Regions from separate parts of the Pantoea sp. X-Soil-TKNS-1279 genome, predicted to be linked through region 2. Evidence: predicted binding sites of a transcription regulator. Region 2 holds the regulator's gene; each other region holds the start of a gene.

Region 1 (2,267 bases), 1.5 Mb from region 2:
ACTTTTCCGATGTAGTTGCTCTGAATCGCGTTCAGGCGCGCGGTTTCCTGCGCACCTTGCACCAGGCCATCTGCGGTTAAACCAAACAGGCCAGTGACCATCACGCCTACCAGCGCTGAAATCGCCGTAGTAAACAACAACACGCCGATGGTCAGTACGCTGATTTTGCCCAGTGAAGAGGCATTGTGCAGGCGAGCCACCGCGCTGAGGATGGAAGCGAAGACCAGCGGCATCACGATCATCTGCAACAATTGCACGTAACCGTTGCCGACAATGTTGAACCAGCCAATCGAGGCTTTCACCACCGGGCTGTTCTCACCGTAAATGGCTTGCAGCGCCAGACCAAACAACACGCCGAACACCAGGCCAGTTAATACGCGTTTTGACAGGCTCCAGCGCGCGTTACCAATGCGTGCTAATAACACCAGCAACGCGGCGAACACCACGAGATTAATAATCAGGGGAAAATCCATGCTCTACTCCAGAGATTTGCCGCGCCTCTGCATGTTCAGGCGCGGAATACAGGGTGATTCCTGAAAGGAATCCGCGCATGTTAACAGTTCATAAATGTGCAGGCTTATATCCAAATAGAATTGATTATAACTTTATCCTGATTTTTGTCTTATTATCGCGCGCTTTGACTGTTTATTATACGACCTACGCCATTTTGTAAGGTGTTGAACAATTGTTCAGGCCAGCCGTTTGCACCAAAAGACGGCAACCCAGGTGGAAACCACAGCGCGTAGCCGACCAGTGCGAGGCAAAGGGCGCGTTCCAGTTGGTTGCCTTTTTGGCTGTTCAGCAGCGGCAGGCGAAAGCGCCAGCGGCAGGGCCACAGTAGGGGAACGCCAGCAGGTGTGAGCATATCGGCGACAATATGGCTGAGATAGCCCAGAGTCATGCCCTGCAACACATCCGCAGGGATGGGCCAACTGGCGGGGACATTAATCTGAAACAGCCACAAGCTTACTGCCACCGCCAGCAGGCTGTGGGTAAAACCGCGATGACCAAAGGCGCGAGCGATGGGCTGGGAAAGCCACTTCAGACGTTGTCCCAGCACCGATTTGGGATGATCAATATCCGGCAGCAAACAGGTCAGCAGTGCAGCCGGCACCAGATGCCACCAGTCGGCACTGGCCATTACCGGCGTGAGCTCCGCGCGCTTGGCAAAAATAGCACTGGCAATGGCGAAAATGATGTGGCCTTCGGCCGTCATGATAAAACCTGGCTGCAAACTGTCGATGCATCCAGTATAGGGATTTATCCAGTGAATGAGAATATGTGACGCTGTAACCAGGCGTGAATTTAAGACGATACCCGCGTCAGAATGACGCGGGAAAAGAGCAGCTTAGCGCGCCAGCCAACCGCCATCCACCGCTAGCGTATAGCCGTGAACGTAATCCGATGCACTGGAAGCGAGGAACACCACTGGCCCCATCATATCGTCCGGTGCGCCCCAACGTCCGGCCGGGATACGGGCGAGGATCTCTTCACTGCGCGACTCATCATCACGGATTTGTTGCGTGTTGTTCGTCGCCATGTAACCGGGGGCAATGGCGTTGACATTGATGCCGTGCTTCGCCCATTCATTGGCCATCAGCCGTGTCAGCCCCATGACGGCGCTTTTCGATGCGGTATAGGAGGGCACGCGGATTCCACCCTGGAAAGAGAGCATCGAGGCGATGTTGATGATCTTGCCGCCATTCCCCTGAGCGATAAATTGTCGCGCCACCTGTTGAGAGAGGAAAAACAGGCTCTTGCTGTTGATATTCATCACATCGTCCCAGTCTTTTTCGCTAAAGTTCAGCGCATCCTCACGCCGGATAATCCCCGCGTTATTGACCAGAATATCAATGCGTCCCGCCAGTGCGACCGCCTGTTCCACCACCTGTGGCACGATGGAGGGCTGGCTCAGATCGGCCTGAATCGGCCAGAAACGGCGTCCCAGTGCTTCAACTTTGGCGGCGGTATCATCCGGTCCGGCGCGGTTGACACCAATAATATCGCAGCCCGCCTGTGCCAGACCGATCGCCATCCCCTGACCCAATCCAGTGTTACAACCGGTGACCAGCGCGATTTTTCCTTCAAGATGAAAAGCGTTCAGAATCATTATCTTCTCCTTAGGCACTAGCGCAGAGCGCTGACGCTGACGTGGTCCATGTCATCAAACACCTGATTTTCACCCACCATGCCCCAGATAAAGGTATAGCGTTGGGTGCCAACACCGGCATGGATTGACCAGCTTGGCGAAATCACCGCCTGTTCGT
Region 2 (2,267 bases):
TAGTCATGGAACAGCTTTACGGACTCCAGATTCGGCACGAAATACGGGAAAACACGCGGTCCATCGTGGATAAACACATGTCGCGGCAGCAATGAGCCGTCAATTTCCAGCGGTGCGAGCGGATCCGGCAGATCGTGTTTCAGACACTGCGAACGCAGTGTGAGGAGATCGGCCTTGGAATCATAAGGCAGTACATACAGGATAGGCCGCGTCGGATCCAGTCCATGCTCGGACACGGGATCGGCGGGAATGGCCTTACTCTTTACCAAAATGGAGAGTGGTAAATTCAATAATTTATAATAAAGTTTACGCCAACCTGACATAGACAACTTCAAGCCTCTTGTTAGCAAAGCGCGGCAAGCATACCAGAATGCGCCGCGAAAATCTGTGGCTGCACCACTCCGGCTGCCCAGACATTGACGTCAAAACGAGTAAAGGGTTCAACGACATGGCAAATAACGTCACCGGTTTTCTCAGGATAGTGAAAGCAGCCGGTTATTCCTGGCAGGGATTGCGCGCTGCCTGGACACATGAAGCAGCGTTTCGCCAGGAAGCTATTGCCGCATTAGTGGCAATTATAGTGGCGTGCTGGCTGGATGTTGATGCTATTTCCCGCGTACTCATGATTGGTTCCGTAGTGCTGGTGGTCATTGTTGAGATCCTGAATAGCGCCATTGAAGCCGTTGTCGACCGCATTGGTCAGGAACGCCATCCGCTGGCTGGACGCGCGAAAGACATGGGATCGGCCGCCGTGTTGCTGGCTATTTTACTGGCGCTGTTTGTCTGGATCGCGCTGCTTTGGTCACATTTGCGATAAGGATTCCGGATTCATCAACTCGCTGATTTTTCCCTCAGTTTTGGTTTCCATTTCACCAATACCTGTATATACTCACAGCGACTGTATAAACAACCAGGGGGCGGGATGAAAGCGTTAACCAGCAGGCAGCAACAGGTCTATGATCTGATTCGCGACCATATTAACCAGACGGGCATGCCGCCAACGCGTGCGGAAATTGCTTCGCAGCTGGGCTTCCGCTCACCTAATGCGGCAGAAGAACACCTGAAAGCATTAGCGCGTAAAGGCGTTATTGAGATCGTTTCCGGCGCTTCGCGCGGCATTCGTTTATTGATGGAAGAAGAAGCCAGTGAGGGGCTGCCATTGGTTGGCCGTGTCGCTGCGGGTGAACCTTTGCTGGCGCAGGAGCACATTGAAGCGCACTACCAGGTCGATGCTAACCTGTTCAAACCCAGCGCTGATTTCCTGCTACGTGTCAGCGGCATGTCGATGAAAGATATCGGCATTATGGATGGTGATCTGCTGGCGGTACACAAAACACAGGAAGTGCGTAACGGCCAGGTTGTCGTCGCACGTATCGATGATGAAGTCACGGTGAAGCGCTGGAAAAAGCAGGGCGCAATTGTGCAACTGCTGCCGGAAAACAGCGACTTCCAGCCGATTGTTGTTGATACCCGCGAACAATCCCTGACGGTCGAAGGGCTGGCGGTAGGCATTGTGCGTAACGGCGAGTGGCTCTGATACCTTGATTCCCCCTGCTACGGCAGCCTTCTGTGCTGCCGTGGTTTTATTCTCTGACAAGACGGTAGTGCAGCAAACCGGGACGGGCTGATGCAGCTGTTTTCCTCCTCTGACAAAGCACTCTGGCGGCTGGCGCTGCCTATGATTCTCTCCAATATCACTGTTCCGCTACTTGGCGTGGTTGATACCGCCGTCATTGGTCATCTCGATAGTCCCATTTATCTCGGCGGTGTGGCGGTTGGCACCACGGCGACCAGTTTCATCTTTATGTTGCTGCTGTTTTTACGTATGAGCACCACCGGGCTGACTGCTCAGGCATTTGGTGCTGGCAACAAAAAGGCACTGGCTCGGGCGCTTACCCAGCCTTTACTCATTGCCCTGGTGGCCGGTGTGCTGTTTATTTTGCTGCGCACGCCAGTCAGTAATCTGGCAGCGGTGCTGATGGGTGGCAGCCAGGAGGTCCAACAGCAGGCGCAATTGTTCATTCAGATTCGCTGGCTGAGCGCTCCCGCCACGCTGGCAAACCTGGTCATCCTCGGTTGGTTGTTGGGGGTGCAATATGCGCGTGCGCCAGTGGTGCTACTGGTGGTGGGGAATTTGGTCAATATCCTGTTGGATCTGGCGTTTGTGTTGGGGCTGCATTGGGGCGTAGCAGGTGCCGCAGCAGCAACGGCACTGGCTGAATATACGACCCTTGCCGTCGGATTATGGATGGTGGCGCGTGTATTGA
Region 3 (2,267 bases), 1.5 Mb from region 2:
GGCCCTGGCTGGTGGAAATGAATAATGTGTCATCCTCAGAGATTCATCATATCCGGCTGACCAACTCCCCCATGTGGAACCTGGTACTCAGAAATAGCCATCAGCTGAACATTGATCAACTGACCGTCGACAACCCCATCACCTCACCGAATACCGATGGTATCGATATCGTTTCTTCTACAGACATCCGGATAAAACACGCCGACATCAGTACCGGTGATGATCATATCGCCATCAAATCAGGTATCACCGTGGGCAGCGGAGGAAAATCTGAAAATATCACTGTTCAGGATTCCGTGATGAGACAAGGACATGGGATATCACTGGGTAGCGAGACGATCAACGGTATCGGCAATGTGGTGGTTTCACATGTGAGATTTATCGGCGCAGAAAATGGGCTGCGCGTGAAATCAGGTCGCGATCGCGGCAACAAGATTGGGCCATTCCTGGTTGACCATGTGACGATGACAAATGTTGCCACACCGCTGCTGGTTACCGACAGTTACTCCGGTCAGGCCGGTGCGGCAGGTCATTCACTGGTTGCCCCTATCACGCCAGCGCCGGTGACGGCCACCACGCCTTTTATCTCAGGTATCACCGTCAATCATCTGGCGGCGACCGGTGCCAAATACGCCATGATATTGAGCGGATTGCCGGAAGCACCGATCACCGATGTCAATCTGCACCATATTGCCATCACCGCTGAATACGGGGTGCAGGCCAGATACGTCACCGCAAGGCTGGATCATGTGTCTGTTAGCGCAAATAAAGGAAAAACGCTGGCTGAGGGACCGGCGGTGACATTACACCGGGAAAACTCATCAATTAATTGATATCTATGGGTTTTACAAAATAATGGTGGGATAACGTATTGCGATCTCAGAATTGACTGATAATAATACTGTATATACGTACAGTTTTATCATTGAGAATTCGCCATGAAAGTTCATCCCTTCTCTCCTCTCTTGATGCGTCCGATGCCCGGTGCACCGCCGCATCAATTGCCACTCTTTCTTGAGCGAGTCCACTGCGGTTTCCCCTCCCCGGCGGCAGATTACGTCGAGCGCAGACTGGATCTGAACAAGCATCTGGTCGCCCATCCCAACGCCACCTATTTTGTCCGGGTGGAAGGGGATTCCATGCGCGACGCGAATATCAGTGAAGGGGATTTACTGGTGGTCGACAGTGCGCTGGATGCGAAACATGGCGATATTGTGGTGGCGGCCATTAACGGCGAGTTTACGGTTAAACGGTTACAACAGTTTCCGCGTGTGCAACTGCTCGCCATGAACCCACGCTACGCGCCGATTACCCCGGCAGAAGATGAACAACTGGAGATCTTTGGCGTGGTGACTTTTATTATTTATGCGGCACGTTGAGTGAAAACGCCCGGCTTATATCGCCGGGCGTTGTCAGACTTACGCTTTGTCTGGCAAAGCGTAAGCAATCAGATAATCACCGACATCCGGCGAGTGCGCCGCACCGCCTGCCGAGATCACGATGTACTCTTTACCGGTTTTCGCTGACTGATAAATCAACGGTGACGCAGTCGCTCCCACCGGCAGACGCGCTTTCCACACTTCCTTACCGGTTTTGCTGTCCAGCGCACGCAGGTAATTATCCTGGCTACCGGCAAAGAACACTAAACCGCTTTTGGTGGTGGTCGGGCCGCCCAACGTTGGCATACCTACCGGCATCGGCAGATGGGTTTTTACCCCCAGAGGACCGGTGTCTTCCACCGTTCCCATTGGCACCTGCCAGACGATTTTCTTACTGTGCAGATCGATGGCGGTCATGGTACCAAACGGCGGATGCTGACACGGCACTTGCAGGAAGGATGCAAAGTTATCCATCCGCACGCCAACGTAAGGCCCGCTGATCTGAGGACGGATAGTACCGGCCCATTGCGGAACTTCGTTCAGGGAGATTTTCTGTCCCTTCGCTTCTTCCTTACTCTTCAGCGCCATCAGCATACCCAGACGGATATCATTGACGTAAAGAATGCCGGAAGTTTCATCAATAGACACCCCACCCCAGTTCATGCCACCCATGGTCGCCGGGAACTCCAGGTAGGTTTTCTCGCTGTTCGGCTGGAAGATGCCGGAATAGAGCGCCGATTTGAACAGAATGCGGCAGTAGAGCTGGTCAAACATGCTGACGCCCCACATCTTCTTCTCGTTCAGTTGCTCCAGACCGATAGTTGGCATATCCACTGAGAACGGCTGGGTCGGCGACAGATGTTCTTCCTGCGCTGCCGGAGAAGTTGG

The links. The regulator LexA, encoded in region 2, represses DNA repair genes until DNA is damaged. The targets are predictions, from matches to a motif close to TNCTGTATGTACATACAGNA.
Region 1: a site for LexA is predicted at 1,234-1,253, ahead of AC6I8N_RS09085 (metal-dependent hydrolase). Genes of this name have one in related genera too.
Region 3: a site for LexA is predicted at 900-919, ahead of umuD (translesion error-prone DNA polymerase V autoproteolytic subunit). Genes of this name have one in related genera too.

The regions. Positions count from the first base shown of each region.
Region 1 covers NZ_AP035948.1:1,915,929-1,918,195, forward strand. Annotated here, with positions in the region: gene AC6I8N_RS09080 (L-cystine transporter) at 1-473, opposite strand, end outside; gene AC6I8N_RS09085 (metal-dependent hydrolase) at 626-1,216, opposite strand; gene kduD (2-dehydro-3-deoxy-D-gluconate 5-dehydrogenase KduD) at 1,349-2,110, opposite strand; gene kduI (5-dehydro-4-deoxy-D-glucuronate isomerase) at 2,128-2,267, opposite strand, start outside.
Region 2 covers NZ_AP035948.1:382,887-385,153, forward strand. Annotated here, with positions in the region: gene plsB (glycerol-3-phosphate 1-O-acyltransferase PlsB) at 1-323, opposite strand, end outside; gene AC6I8N_RS01720 (diacylglycerol kinase) at 449-817, shown strand; gene lexA (transcriptional repressor LexA) at 923-1,537, shown strand; gene dinF (MATE family efflux transporter DinF) at 1,628-2,267, shown strand, end outside.
Region 3 covers NZ_AP035948.1:1,870,720-1,872,986, reverse strand. Annotated here, with positions in the region: gene AC6I8N_RS08890 (glycoside hydrolase family 28 protein) at 1-833, shown strand, start outside; gene umuD (translesion error-prone DNA polymerase V autoproteolytic subunit) at 969-1,379, shown strand; gene AC6I8N_RS08880 (membrane-bound PQQ-dependent dehydrogenase, glucose/quinate/shikimate family) at 1,419-2,267, opposite strand, start outside.